One region of the Streptomyces sp. NPDC054872 genome, then DNA from elsewhere that is predicted to be linked to it. Evidence: riboswitches for the same ligand, from Rfam matches in the RefSeq annotation. Region 1 holds a riboswitch; each other region holds the start of a gene.
What was found. A riboswitch is a leader RNA that binds a small molecule or an ion and turns the genes downstream of it on or off. The one in region 1 is predicted to bind cobalamin.

Region 1 (4,769 bases):
GCGTCGAGGTCGTCGATGGCCTGGACGATGTCACCGAACTCGGCGTAGCACATGTGCGTGTGGATCTGGGTGTCCGGTCGCACGCCGCTGGTGGTGAGGCGGAAGGATTCCGTGGCCCACTCCAGGTACGCGGCATGCTCGGCGCCGCGCAGCGGCAGCGTCTCGCGCAGCGCGGGCTCGTCCACCTGGATGACCGAAGTCCCCGCGGCCTCCAGGTCGTTGACCTCGTCGCGCAGGGCCAGGGCGACCTGCCGCGCGGTGTCACCCAGCGGCTGGTCGTCGCGGACGAAGGACCAGGCGAGCATGGTGACGGGTCCGGTGAGCATGCCCTTCACGGGGCGGTCGGTGAGGGAGTTGGCGTACGACGTCCAGCGCACCGTCATCGGTTCGGGCCGTGAGATGTCGCCCGCCAGGACCGGCGGGCGTACGTAGCGGGTGCCGTACGACTGGACCCAGCCGTGTTGCGTGGCGAGATAGCCGGTGAGCTGTTCGGCGAAGTACTGCACCATGTCGTTGCGTTCGGGCTCGCCGTGCACCAGGACGTCGATGCCCGCCTTCTCCTGGAAGGCGAGGACCTCGCGGATCTCCGCGCGGATGCGTTCCTCGTAGCCGTCCGCGTCGATGCGGCCCGCGCGCAAGTCGGCGCGTGCGGTGCGCAGTTCGGTGGTCTGGGGGAACGAACCGATGGTGGTCGTGGGCAGTTGTGGCAGGTTCAGGCGGGCCCGCTGGGCCGCCGCACGCTCCGGATAGGCGTGGACGCGACGGGCATCGGCGTCCGTGATGGCGGCGACACGGGAGCGTACCGCCGGGTCGTGGGTGAGGGCCGAACCCGAGCGGGACGCCAGGTCGGCGCGGTTGGCGGCCAGTTCGGCCGTGATGGTGTCCGTTCCCTGGGCCAGGGCACGCGCCAGCGTGGCGATCTCGGTGGCCTTCTGGTGGGCGAAGGCCAGCCAGCGGGCCACCTGCGGGTCGATGTCCCGTTCGGCGGTGGCGTCCAGCGGGACGTGCAGCAGGGAGCAGGACGCGGAGACGTCGACCCGGTCGGCGAGGCCCAGGAGCGTGGCCAGGGTGGAGAGGGACTTCTCCAGGTCGTTGATCCAGATGTTGCGCCCGTTGACGACACCCGCGACGAGGCGCTTGCCGGGCAGTCCGCCGACGGCGGCGAGATCCTGCAACTGGCCGGCGGCGGCCTCCGTGAAGTCCAGGGCGAGTCCCTCGACCGGTGACTTGGCCAGCACGGGCAGGGCCTCGCCGAGCCTGCCGAAGTAGGAGGCGACGAGGAGTCGAGGCCGATCCGTGAGCGCTCCGAGGTCGCGGTAGGCGCGGGCGGCGGCGTTGAGCTCCGCCGGGGTGCGGTCCTGGACCAGGGCGGGCTCGTCGAGCTGCACCCATTCGGCGCCCGCCGCGCGCAGGTCGGCGAGGACTTCCGCGTACACGGGAAGGAGCCGGTCGAGGAGCGTGAGCGGCTCGAAGTCGGCGGCCACGCCGGGCGCGGGCTTGGCGAGCAGCAGATAGGTCACCGGGCCGACGAGGACCGGGCGTGCGGCGAGGCCGAGCGCGACGGCCTCCTTGAGCTCGGCCACCTGCTGGGCGGAGTCGGCGGCGAAGACGGTGTCGGGGCCCAGCTCCGGCACGAGGTAGTGGTAGTTGGTGTCGAACCACTTGGTCATCTCCAGCGGCGCCACGTCCTGCGTGCCGCGGGCCATCGCGAAGTAGCCGTCGAGGGGGTCGGTGGCGACGGCCTCGCGGTGCCGGTGCGGGATGGCGCCGACCATGACGCTGGTGTCCAGGACATGGTCGTAGTACGAGAAGTCGCCGGTCGGCACTTCGTGAATGCCGGCGTCGGCCAGGTGCCGCCAGGTGGACCGGCGCAGCCGCGCCGCGGTCTCCCGCAGGGCGTCGGCGCTGACACGGCCCTTCCAATAGCCCTCGACGGCCTTCTTCAGTTCCCGGTCGGGGCCCTGGCGGGGGTAGCCGTACACGGTGGCCCGTGCTGCCGCGGCCGCGGACTTCGCTGTCACGGAAATCTCCTTCGCGAGATGACTCCTGAGCATCCCGGGGACGGGACACGGACGCGAAGGGATGACGGACCGGGCGGACGGACACGCGCCAACCGCGCGGTGCTTGCTCCACCTGATCTGTACGCCGACCCGCCCACGAGGTCACCGGGATGTCCGCACATGAGGGATCACATGCGGGCAACGGGCAGGTCTTCGGACTCGCGGGCACATCTGCCGAGGCAGACCCCTACTGGCCGTCGCTTCCCGGGTCCATGCTCGGATCCAGTGCGTATGACGGCGGTCGTTCCCACTCACCGCTGCGGGGCAGTCCCGGATTCCCACCGGGTTCCCTCTTACGACACCTCTGCCTGGCGGACAGGGCGAACCAGCTGCACGGATCAGGCTAAAGGGTGGTCGCGCTCCTGGGGCGGTACTGATCACATTCCGGACCGTGAGGTGAGACACGGAGGGGAAGGGGCCCGACGGGCGGGGACATGCGCGAAGGGGCGTACGACGGGCGCGCACAGGCTGGTGCACATGGGCTGACCAGGGGCGTACGCCCTGGTCATGTGCGCTCGCGCGTGCCACAGGTGAGGCGGTCCCGCAAGTTGTCAGGCCACTCGATTCCGCACTAGGGTCACCACGCCTTGGTGCTCGGGAAATCGGTGTGATGCCGGTGCGGCCCTCGCCACTGTGATCGGGAAGTCCGGCTCCAGCCCTCGCGGCAGCCACTGGGCGCAACACGCGCCCGGGAAGGCGGAGTCCGGTCGGTACGACCCGTCAGCCAGGAGACCGGCCAAGGCGCGTTGTCCATCCACGAGGTGCTGGAGAGGGTCTGCTTAGCCATGCACATAGCCGAGGGTTTCCTCCCGCCGGCGCACGCGATCGCCTGGGGCGTAGCGTCCGCGCCGTTCGTCGTCCACGGAGTCCGCTCCCTCACCCGTGAGGTCAAGGAACACCCGGAGAGCACACTGCTCCTGGGTGCGTCCGGAGCGTTCACCTTCGTCCTCTCCGCGCTGAAGATCCCCTCCGTCACGGGCAGTTGCTCGCACCCGACGGGGACCGGGCTCGGCGCGATCCTGTTCCGGCCGCCGATCATGGCGGTGCTCGGCACCATCACGCTGCTGTTCCAGGCGCTGCTGCTCGCCCACGGCGGGCTCACCACGCTGGGCGCCAACGTGTTCTCCATGGCGATCGTCGGTCCATGGGCCGGATACGCCGTCTACCGGCTCCTGAAGCGGTACGACGTGCCGCTCATGGTGGCCGTGTTCTTCGGCGCGTTCGTCGCCGACCTGTCCACGTACTGCGTCACCAGCGTCCAGCTCGCCCTGGCGTTCCCGGACCCCAGCAGCGGATTCATCGGCGCCCTGGGCAAGTTCGGCGGCATCTTCGCCGTCACGCAGATCCCCCTCGCGGTCAGCGAGGGACTGCTCACCGTCGTGGTGATGCGGCTGCTCGTGCAGTCGAGCAAGGGCGAGCTCACGCGGCTCGGCGTGCTGCTCCAGGGCAAGAAGCCGTCCGCGAAGGCGGCCACCGACAGTAAGACCACCGACAGCAAGACCGAGACGGAGACGGGGGCCAGCGCCTGATGAGCCGGAACACGAAGATCAACGCTCTGCTCCTCCTCATCGTCGCCGCGCTGGCGGTGCTGCCGCTCGCGCTGGGTCTCGGCGACGACGAGAAGGAGCCGTTCGCCGGGTCCGACGCCCAGGCCGAGACCGCGATCACCGAGATCGAGCCGGATTACGAGCCCTGGTTCTCGCCGCTGTACGAACCCCCCTCCGGGGAGATCGAGTCGGCGCTCTTCGCGCTGCAGGCGGCGCTCGGCGCGGGCGTCCTCGCCTACTACTTCGGTCTGCGCAGGGGACGCCGCCAGGGTGCCGAGGCGGCGCGGACCGAGGCGGCCGCGGAGGAGGGGGCCGCGGAGGAGCGGACCGCCGACGGGGAGAGCTCCCGGGCCGGGACCGGGCAGGTCTGACCCGGCGTGCTGCCCATCGACGCGGCGGCGCACAGCAGTCGCTGGCGCCGCCGCCACCCCGTGGACAAAGCCGTGCTCGGGCTCGGCCTCACCGTCCTCGCCGTCTCCCTGCCGCCCTGGCCGGGTGCTGCCCTGGTCCTCGTCGCCGCGCTCACCGTGCTGCTCGGACCCGCCGGTGTGCCGCCGCGCAAACTGTGGCGCGCCTACCGCGTGCCCCTGGGTTTCTGCGTCACCGGCGCCCTGACCCTGATCGTCCAACTGGGCGCGCCCGAAGGGTTCGTCACGCTCGCGGACGGCGGACCCGAGCGGGCGGGCGGACTGCTCCTGCGCACGTCGGCGGCCTCGCTCGGCGTCCTGCTGTTCGCCTTCACCACCCCCATGTCGGACCTGCTGCCCCGCCTGGTGAAGGCGGGCGTACCGGCGCCGGTCGTGGACGTGGCCCTGGTCATGTACCGGATGAGCTTCCTGCTCCTGGACTCCATGAGCCGGATCCGGCAGGCGCAGGCCGCGCGGCTCGGCCACACCACCCGGGCCGCCACCTGGCGCTCCCTCGGCGGTCTCGGCGCCACCGCGTTCGTACGGGCCTTCGACCGGGCGAGCCGGCTGCAGGCCGGGCTGGCCGGACGCGGATACGACGGGACCCTGCGGGTGCTGGTGCCCGACGCCAGGATCTCGCGGCCCTTCGTGGTTGCGAGCGCGGCCCTCCTCGGGGGCCTCACGGTCCTCACTCTCGTACTGGAAAGGGTTCTCCCATGAGCGAGCCGAGCGGGTCCTTGGTCGCCCTGCGCGCC
Region 2 (4,769 bases), on a different contig from region 1:
AGGCCGCGAACGACAAGTTCTCGGCGGCGAACGACGCGGCGGGCAAGCCCGTCGCGGGTCTCGCGCCGGGTGAGGCCGGGCAGTGGACCTACGCCACGCTCGCGCTCGGCTCCGCGCTCGCGCTGTTCATGTACCCGCACTCGATCACGGCGACGCTCTCCTCCAAGAGCCGCGACGTGATCCGCCGCAACACCACGATCCTGCCGCTGTACTCGCTGATGCTGGGTCTGCTCGCGCTGCTCGGCTTCATGGCGATCGCGGCCGGGGTGAAGGTCGAGAACGGCCAGCTGGCGATCCCGCAGCTGTTCGAGAACATGTTCCCCGACTGGTTCACCGGCGTCGCGTTCGCGGCGATCGGCATCGGCGCGCTCGTGCCGGCCGCCATCATGTCCATCGCCGCCGCGAACCTCTTCACCAGGAACATCTACAAGGACTTCCTCAAGCCGGACGCGACACCCGCGCAGGAGACCAAGGTCTCCAAGCTGGTCTCGCTCCTGGTGAAGGTCGGCGCGCTCGCCTTCGTCCTCACCATGGACAAGACGGTCGCGATCAACTTCCAGCTCCTGGGCGGCATCTGGATCCTGCAGACCATGCCCGCGCTCGTCGGCGGCCTGTTCACGCGGTGGTTCCACCGCTGGGCGCTGCTCGCGGGCTGGGCGGTCGGCATGGTCTACGGCACGGCCGCCGCGTACGGCGTCGCCTCGCCCACCCAGAAGCACTTCGGCGGCTCGTCCGACGAGATCCCGGGCATCGGCGAGATCGGCTACATCGGCCTCACGGCGTTCGTCCTGAACGTGGTGGTCACCGTGGTCATGACCTTCGTCCTGCGCGCCATGAAGGCCCCTGACGGCATCGACGAGACGTCTCCCGGCGACTACACGGCGGACGCGGGCGACCCCGGCGTCGTGGAGGAGCTGCCGCCGGCCACGGTGGGAGCGCCGGGCGGGCACTGAGTCCTCTCCGTACGTACGTGACGCGGGCCGCCGGATCCGACTCCGGCGGCCCGCTGTCGTGTGCGGATCAGGAGGTCTTACGAGGCCTTGTAGAGCCCGGTCCTGACCCGCCCCGCCGCCTTGGCCGCGGAGGAGATCACCAGGTCCTTGTGCGGGCCCGCGTCCACCAGGACGAGCACGCCGCCGACCCGCACCTCGGCCTTGTAGTACCGGGTCTCCTCGTCGTAGTCGTCGCCGCCCTCGTACCGCGTGCTCTCCAGGATCGCCTCGTCGCCGATGCCCGGCAGGTCCTCGGCCACGTGATGCTCCACCACCGGGGCCGCCTCGGTGTCCACGGTGACGCTGGGGCACACCTTGTGGAGTTGTCGGCGCAGTTCGACGTGGCGCTCGGCCCGCGCGTCCGGCATCGAGACCAAGGTCTGGGAGAGGACGGGGTCCCCCTCGTCGGCGATCGCGCCGGGGAAGGGAAGGATCATGTGGCCGGCGCTGGTTCCCCGCATGCCGGACAGCTCCGCGCTCGCCCCGCGGCCGGCCTCGCACCCGCCCCAGTCGCCGCCCCCGTAGTGCTGGTTGAAGCCGCCCGTGGTGCCGTTGACCACCTTGGCCCGCGCGCCGACGGCCTTCGCCGGCAGCAGCGCCGCCTTCAGCTCGGCGTCCGTGAAGACCTTGCCGGGGTCCACGTCTCCGTCGACTCCGGCCGCCGTGGCCGGGGGGCGCGCGGGCTTCGTCTCCGCCTTCTCGCCGCCCTCCCCGCACCCGGTGAGCAGCATCAGCACCACCGCCGCACAGCCCGCGCCCCGCCCTCGCACGCCGTCTCCCCCTGGTCGCCCATCAGTTCGGCGCCACCCTAGGGGATACGCGCGCCGACACAAGATGTGGGGCTGACTCCCAGAGCCAGCACAAGATGTATGCTCGTGCTCGCTGTCGCCGCAGGGGAATCCGGTGCAAGTCCGGAACTGTCCCGCAACGGTGTATGAGTGCGCATTTGTCGTGCTCTCTAGTCCGAAGACCTGTCGACAGCGCATCCGTTCCGACCGGTCCGGGTGCCGACGACGTCCGGGCCTCGTGGAATGGGCTGGTGGACGCGGAGCGCAGCCCTGCCCAGGGCGGGCCCCCGTGTGTCACTCACCCCTCCCCAAGGCCCTGAGCCGAGCGAGGGAGTGCTCCACGTGACCATCGCGCCAGCCGAACCTGCGTCAGCGCAGAACACCGGCGGTCAGCAGACCGCCGACGGCCCAGGAACCGCGCTGCTGCGTACCCTGACCGACCTCACCGCCGACCTCCCCGACGCCGACCCCGGCCGGGTCGCCGCCGCCGCGCTGCGGGGCCGCTCGGCCAAGGCTGATGTGGCGGAGCTGCGGGAGCTTGCGACCGAGGCCGCGGCCGGCCTCATCTCCGAGGACCCGACGTACTCGCAGCTCGCGGCCAGGCTCCTCAGCCTCAGCATCCGGGACGAGGCCGCGTCGCAGGGCGTGCGGTCCTTCTCCGACTCGGTCGCCGTGGGGCACCGCGAGGGTCTGATCGCGGACCGTACGGCCGCGTTCGTCACCGATCACGCGGAGCGCCTCGACGGTCTCGTGGAGGCCGCCCTCGAGGACGGCGCCGACTTCCGTTTCGGCTACTTCGGCCTGCGCACCCTGCACAGCCGCTATCTCCTGCGCCACCCGATCACCCGGCACGTCATCGAGACCCCGCAGCACTTCATGCTGCGCGTGGCGAGCGGTCTGGCCGAGGACGGCTCCACGCGCTCGGTGGACGAAGTCGCCGCGCTGTACCGCCTGATGAGCCGCCTGGACTACCTGCCGTCCTCGCCGACGCTCTTCAACTCCGGCACCCGGCACCCGCAGATGTCCTCCTGCTACCTCCTCGACTCCCCGCTGGACGAGCTGGACTCCATCTACGACCGCTACCACCAGGTCGCGCGCCTCTCCAAGCACGCGGGCGGCATCGGCCTCTCGTACTCCCGCGTCCGCGCCCGCGGTTCGCTGATCCGCGGCACGAACGGGCACTCCAACGGCATCGTTCCGTTCCTGAAGACCCTGGACGCCTCCGTCGCCGCCGTGAACCAGGGCGGCCGTCGCAAGGGTGCCGCCGCTGTCTACCTGGAGACGTGGCACTCCGACATCGAGGAGTTCCTGGAGCTGCGCGACAACACGGGTGAGGACGCGCGCCGCACGCACAACCTCAACCTGGCGCACTGGATCCCGGACGAGTTCATGCGCCGGGTCGCCGCCGACCAGGACTGGTCGCTGTTCTCCCCGGCCGACGTGCCCGAGTTCGTGGACCTGTGGGGCGACGCGTTCGACGCGGCCTACCGCAAGGCCGAGGCCGCCGGGCTGGCCCGCAAGACCATCCCGGCCCGCGAGCTGTACGGCCGCATGATGCGCACCCTGGCGCAGACCGGCAACGGCTGGATGACCTTCAAGGACGCCGCCAACCGCACCGCCAACCAGACGGCGGAGCCCGGCCACACCGTCCACTCCTCCAACCTCTGCACGGAGATCCTGGAGGTCACGGACGACGGCGAGACGGCAGTCTGCAACCTGGGCTCGGTGAACCTCGGCGCGTTCGTGGACACGGCCGCCGGTGACATCGACTGGCAGCGGCTCGACGAGACCGTCCGTACCGCCGTCACCTTCCTCGACCGCGTGGTCGACATCAACTTCTATCCGACCGAGCAGGCCGGGAAGTCGAACGCCCGCTGGCGCCCGGTGGGCCTGGGCGCCATGGGTCTGCAGGACGTCTTCTTCCAGCTGAAGCTGCCCTTCGACTCCCCCGCCGCGCGTGCCCTCTCGACGCGTATCGCCGAGCGCATCATGCTCGCCGCGTACGAGGCGTCCGCCGACCTCGCCGAGCGCAATGGCCCCCTGCCCGCCTGGGAGAAGACCCGCACAGCGCGCGGCGTCCTGCACCCCGACCACTACGGCGTCGAGCTGACCTGGCCGGAGCGCTGGGCGGCGCTGCGGGAACGTATCGCCGCGACCGGTATGCGCAACTCGCTGCTTCTCGCCATCGCGCCGACCGCCACGATCGCGTCCATCGCGGGCGTGTACGAGTGCATCGAGCCGCAGGTCTCCAACCTGTTCAAGCGCGAGACGCTGAGCGGCGAGTTCCTCCAGGTCAACGCCTACCTGGTGGAGGAGCTGAAACGGCTCGGCGTCTGGGACGCCCAGACCCGCGAGGCGCTGCGCGAATCCAGCGGCTCCGTACAGGGCTTCAGCTGGATTCCCGCCGAGGTGCGCGAGCTGTACCGCACCGCGTGGGAGATCCCGCAGCGCGGCCTGATCGACATGGCCGCCGCGCGCACGCCGTTCCTGGACCAGGCGCAGTCCCTGAACCTGTTCCTGGAGACGCCGACCATCGGCAAGCTCTCCTCGATGTACGCATACGCCTGGCAGCAGGGTCTGAAGACCACGTACTACCTGCGTTCGCGCCCGGCGACCCGCATCGCCCGCGCGGCGGCCGGCAAGAGCGCCGAGTCCGCTCCCGCCCCCGTTCCCGCACAGGTCTCGGCCGAAGAAGCCGTCGCCTGCTCCCTGGAAAACCCCGAGTCCTGCGAGGCCTGCCAGTAATGAGCTCCACCACGAACGCCGAGAAGAACCTCCTCGACCCGGGCTTCGAGCTGACCCTGCGCCCGATGCGCTACCCGGACTTCTACGAGCGCTACCGCGACGCGATCAAGAACACCTGGACCGTCGAGGAGGTCGACCTCCACTCGGACGTCGCCGACCTCGCCAAGCTCTCGCCCGGCGAGCAGCACATGATCGGCCGCCTGGTCGCGTTCTTCGCCACCGGCGACTCGATCGTCTCCAACAA
Region 3 (4,769 bases), on a different contig from region 1:
GACAGCTCGACCTGCGTGGTGGCGTCCTGGTCCACCACCGCCACCCTGCGCGCCACCGTGCGGCGGCCCACGTCCCGCAACGGATCGCCGTCCAGCGTGACCACCCCTGACGTCGGGGCCAGCACGCCCGCCAGGATGCGCAGGAGGGTGGACTTGCCCGAGCCGTTCGGGCCGAGGAGTCCGACCGTGGCGCCGGGGGGCGGCGCCAGGGTCACTCCGTCGATGATGAGGTGGCCCGCGGCTGTCCTGGTCACGCGGTCCGCCCGTAGGCCCGAGTCGGTGTGCGGGGTCATGTGGTCTTCCTCGTGCGGTAGAGGACCAGGACGAACGCCGGGACGCCGATCAGCGATGTCACCACCCCCACGGGGACCTCCTGGGGGTCGAGGACCGTGCGGGCCAGCGTGTCCACCCACACAAGGAACACCGCGCCCGCGAGCGCCGTCACCGGGAGCAGACGTGCGTGCCCGGAGCCGACCAGGGCACGGGCGGCGTGCGGCAGGACCAGGCCCACGAAACCGATGGCGCCCGCGCTGCTGACCAGTGCCGCCGTGAGCAGGGCCGTGGTGGTGAGGAGGAGCAGCCGGATACGGGTCACGTGGACGCCCAGCGTCGCCGCCGCGTCCTGGCCGAACGCGAACGCGTCCAGGGTGCGGGCCTGCGTCAGGCAGACGGCGAGGGCCACGAAGAGCACCGCCGCGCACAGTGCGACGTCCGTCCAGCCCACCCCGCTCAGCGAGCCGAGCAGCCAGAACAGGACACTCCGCGTCGTCTCCGCGTCGCCCGACGTCAGGATCACGAACGAGGTGAGCGAGGAGAAGAGCTGCATCGCCGCCACCCCGGAGAGCACCACCCGGTCGGTGCTCCCGCCCAGGGTGTGGCTGAGCAGCAGCACGAGCGCGAACGAGACGAGGGCCCCGGCGAAGGCGCCCGCCGAGACCGACACCACTCCCCCGCCGACCCCCAGGACGACGATCGCGACCGCGCCCGTGGACGCCCCCGAGGAGACGCCGAGCACGAAGGGGTCGGCGAGCGGGTTGCGCAGGAGGGACTGGAGGACGGCTCCGCAGACCGCGAGGCCCGCGCCGCAGACCGCCGCGAGGAGCGTGCGCGGCATGCGCAGGTTCCAGACGATGCCGTCCCGGATGGGCGTCAGCTTCGCCTCTCCCCAGCCGAGGTGCGCCGCGACCGCCGACCACACGTCGGGTACGGAGATGTCCGCGGGGCCGATGGTGACGGCCACCGCCACGGAGAGGGCGAGGGCGGCGAGGCCGGCCGTCCGGAGCAGGGCGGAACGTATGCCGCCCGGGGCGGCCGTCCTCACTTGGCGAGGCCGAAGTCGAGCAGTGCGGCGGCGACTTGTTCGATGCCGTCCACCGTGCGGATCGTCGGGTTCATGGCCTGGCCGCTCAGCAGCACGTACCGCTTCTTCTTCACGGCGGTCAGGTTCTTGGTGACCGGGTTGGACTCCAGGAACTCGATCTTCTTCTTCGCGCTCTCGGCCGTCTGCGACTTTCGGGTGAGGTCGCCGATGACCAGGACGTCCGGGTCGCGGTCGGCCACCGTCTCCCAGTTGATCTGGGGCCACTCGTCGCGGGTGTCGTCGAAGACGTTCCGCACGCCGAGTTCGCGGGTGATGATGCCCGGGGCGCCGCAGCAGCCGGCGATGTAGGGCGCGTCGGAGTTGGCGAACCAGTAGAGGAGCGACGTGTCGGCCGCCTTGCCGTCCTCGATGGTCTTCGTGGCCTTCGCCACCCGGCCCTTGAGGTCGGCGATCAGCCGTTCGCCGCGCTTGTCGACCCCGAACGCCTTGGCCAGGCCCCGCACTTCGCCGTAGACCGTGTCCATGGTCAGCGTCTTGACCCGCTTGCCGTCGCCGTCGCCGCTGTTGTCCTTGCCCGCGCAGTCGGAGGGCGAGACGTAGGCGGGTACGCCGAGTTCGGTGAACTTGGCGCGGTCGGCGACGCCGCCCTTGCTGACCGTCGCCACGAAGGAGGCGGTGACGAAGTCCGGTTCCTGGGCGAGGACCTTCTCGAAGGAGGGGTAGCGGTCGGCGAGCCGGTCGACCTTGGCGTTGTCCTTCTCCAGGCCCTTCAGCACCGGGTCCGTCCATGTGCCGGTGCCGGCCATGCGGTCCGCGAGACCGAGGGAGAGCAGGATCTCCGTGGAGCCCTGGTCGAGGGAGACCGCTCGCCGCGGCGGCGCCTTGATCTCCGCCTTCTCGCCGCAGGAGGTGAGGGTCAGCGGGTAGCCGGCGGCCCTGTCGTCCGCGGTGGACGTGCCGGGGGTCCCCGATGAGCCGCCGCAGGAGGTCAGGGTGACGGCCAAGGCCGTGGCGAGAAGAGCAGCCGTACGTGCACGACGGGTGGTGGAGGACACGAGATCCCTTGAGTCTCACGGCTCATACGCGGAGCCTGGCCTGCTTCGTCACCTCCGCCGCCCGGTGTGCGGACGAAGGTGCCAGCAGGTCTTCGGACTCGGGGATCGGCCGGGCGGGGCGCCTTCCCAGGCGTCCGTGGACGCCCAGTGGCCGTGGCCCCGCCCGTTCCCCCTCACCGCTGCGCGTCAGTTCCGGATTCGCACCGGATTCCCTGGCCCTGGTGTGGGTTGACTGGCGTGCGCAAGCTATCACGCGAGGTCAGGACGGCTGCTGGGGCCTCGGTGCGCCGCGGTAGGTGCCGAAGGACCACTTGTTGCCCTCGGGGTCGGCGATCGCGAACTCCCGGCTGCCGTACGGCTGGTCCTCGATCTCGCGGATGATCTCGACGCCCGCGGTGCTGAGCCGCTGGTAGAGGTCGTCCACGCGGTCGGTGACGACGTACGCGCCGAAGGTGCCGGGCTTCAGGCACCAGTCCTGGGACTTCTCGTCGTACGAGCCGAGCATGATCGCACCGCCCTCGGGCCAGTCGAGCTCGGCGTGCGCCACGCGGTCGCCGTCCTCGTAGACGGCGGTGCGCAGGAAGCCGACGGTGCCGACCAGGAAGTCGATCAGCGCGGGGGCGTCGTGCGCCTGGAGGGTCGGCCAGACCGCGGGGGCGCGCTCCTCGGAGGCGGGAGTGGAGGCGGGCAGGGGCTGCTGGTTCTGCTTCTCGGTCGTGTTCATGAGTCCTACTCTTCGCCCCCGCCATAGCTCCCGGCTTGGATATTCCGGCACTCTTCGGCCAGCCAGGCGCTGGGGCTCGCACCGGTGTACTGCCGGAAGTCCCGCACCAGGTGGGAGTGGTCGTAGTAGCCGCAGTCGGCGGCGACGCGGGCCAGGTCAGGGGTCGCGCCCGCCGCGACGGGGCGTACGACGGCGTTCCGTGCGCGCTGGAAGCGCATCAGGCGTCCCGCCTGCTTGGGGCTCAGGCCCGTCTCGGCGCGGAAGAGGGTGGTGAGGCGGCGTTCGCTGAGCGCGACGTGCCGGGAGAGTCCGCGCAAGGTGCCCACCCCGCGGTGCCGGGCCAGCCAGGCCCAGGCCTCGCCGACCTCGGGGCGCACGGAGCCGGCGGAGGTGTCGGCGGCCGCGCGCTGCCTCAAGTAGGCGGACAGGGAGGCAAACCGCTCTTCCCAGCCGCCCTGCTCGCACAGCAGCTCCCGCAGTTCGGCGGCGCGGCGCCCCATCACCTCCGCGCCGGGTGTCACCAGCTCACCGGCGAGTTCCGCCGCCGGTACGCCGAACAGGGCGCGGGCGGCCAGCGGGTGCACGGCGAGCTGGATGCCCGCCTCGTGCTCGGGCCGTACGACGTACGCCGGGGACTGGTGCAGGCCGCCGAGGACGATGTCCGTGCGGTCGGCGTCGCGGCCGCCCGCCTGCTCGGGGGTGCGGCCGGTGACGACGGGGCCGTCGAGGGAGAAGATCAGCGTCAGGTACGGGGACGGCAGGCCGCGGTGCAGGCCCGGCCGCTCGCCGAGCGTGCGGTAGCCGACGGCGGACACCACCATGCCGTCGAGCCGCGGGGCGGCCCGCACGAACTCCCGGGAGACGGTCTCCATGCCTTCCAGTATGCGACGGACGGCGCTCCGGAGCAGGCCCGGAATCAGGGCGTGCGTCCATCTCCCCTACCCGCGCGCGCAGGTCCCATGCCCGTTCCGTCCGGTGATGTCGATCATGGGAATCCCTGGCGTGACCTCATACGATGACCCGCCGCTCCGGACGGGGCGCAGACCGCTCTCAGGGGGCACGGAACCATGGCATCAAAGGCAAAGGGCAAGCTGGCCGTCATCGGCACGGCGGGCGCGCTCACCGCGGCCGTTCTGGCGGGGACGGCGCTCTGGCCGAGCAAGGACGCGACGGCCGCGGACGCCTCCGCGAAGACGGCGAGGACGGCGAAGGCCGCGACGTCCGAGCTGAAGCACTGGCCGAAGCCCGTCGCGAAGAAGCTGGGCAAGGTCATCGCGAAGAACGAGGACAAGGGCGCGTACGCCGTCTTCGACGCGGACAACACGACGTACCGCAACGACCTGGAGGAGTCCCTCCTGCCCTTCCTGGAGATGAAGGGGGTGCTGACCCGCAAGTCGATGGACCCGTCGCTGAAGATCATCCCCTTCAAGGACACGGCGAAGCACAAGGAGAGCCTCTACAGCTACTACAACCGGCTCTGCGAGGTCGACGACCAGGTCTGCTATCCGTGGGTCGCGCAGATCTTCTCCGGCTTCACGCTGAAGGAGCTCAAGGGGTACGTCGACGAACTCCTGGCCCACGACAAGCCGATCCCCGCCGAGTACTACGCGGACGGGAAGCTGACGAAGACCGAGGTGAAGCCGCCCGAGTTCTTCACCGGCATGCAGGA

Region 2: another riboswitch for cobalamin. It lies ahead of ACWGIH_RS06395 (ribonucleoside-diphosphate reductase subunit alpha); the one in region 1 lies ahead of ACWGIH_RS18720 (energy-coupling factor ABC transporter permease).
Region 3: another riboswitch for cobalamin. It lies ahead of ACWGIH_RS24660 (ABC transporter substrate-binding protein); the one in region 1 lies ahead of ACWGIH_RS18720 (energy-coupling factor ABC transporter permease).

The regions. Positions count from the first base shown of each region.
Region 1 covers NZ_JBSGYY010000014.1:7,609-12,377, forward strand. Annotated here, with positions in the region: gene metE (5-methyltetrahydropteroyltriglutamate--homocysteine S-methyltransferase) at 1-2,021, opposite strand, end outside; cobalamin riboswitch at 2,188-2,405, opposite strand; cobalamin riboswitch at 2,632-2,815, shown strand; gene ACWGIH_RS18720 (energy-coupling factor ABC transporter permease) at 2,846-3,589, shown strand; gene ACWGIH_RS18725 (energy-coupling factor ABC transporter substrate-binding protein) at 3,589-3,978, shown strand; gene cbiQ (cobalt ECF transporter T component CbiQ) at 3,985-4,734, shown strand; gene ACWGIH_RS18735 (energy-coupling factor ABC transporter ATP-binding protein) at 4,731-4,769, shown strand, end outside.
Region 2 covers NZ_JBSGYY010000004.1:121,825-126,593, reverse strand. Annotated here, with positions in the region: gene mctP (monocarboxylate uptake permease MctP) at 1-953, shown strand, start outside; gene ACWGIH_RS06400 (hypothetical protein) at 1,031-1,762, opposite strand; cobalamin riboswitch at 1,862-1,985, shown strand; gene ACWGIH_RS06395 (ribonucleoside-diphosphate reductase subunit alpha) at 2,123-4,525, shown strand; gene ACWGIH_RS06390 (ribonucleotide-diphosphate reductase subunit beta) at 4,525-4,769, shown strand, end outside.
Region 3 covers NZ_JBSGYY010000021.1:7,420-12,188, forward strand. Annotated here, with positions in the region: gene ACWGIH_RS24650 (ABC transporter ATP-binding protein) at 1-293, opposite strand, end outside; gene ACWGIH_RS24655 (FecCD family ABC transporter permease) at 290-1,321, opposite strand; gene ACWGIH_RS24660 (ABC transporter substrate-binding protein) at 1,318-2,376, opposite strand; cobalamin riboswitch at 2,443-2,628, opposite strand; gene ACWGIH_RS24665 (VOC family protein) at 2,636-3,100, opposite strand; gene ACWGIH_RS24670 (helix-turn-helix domain-containing protein) at 3,106-3,972, opposite strand; gene ACWGIH_RS24675 (haloacid dehalogenase-like hydrolase) at 4,168-4,769, shown strand, end outside.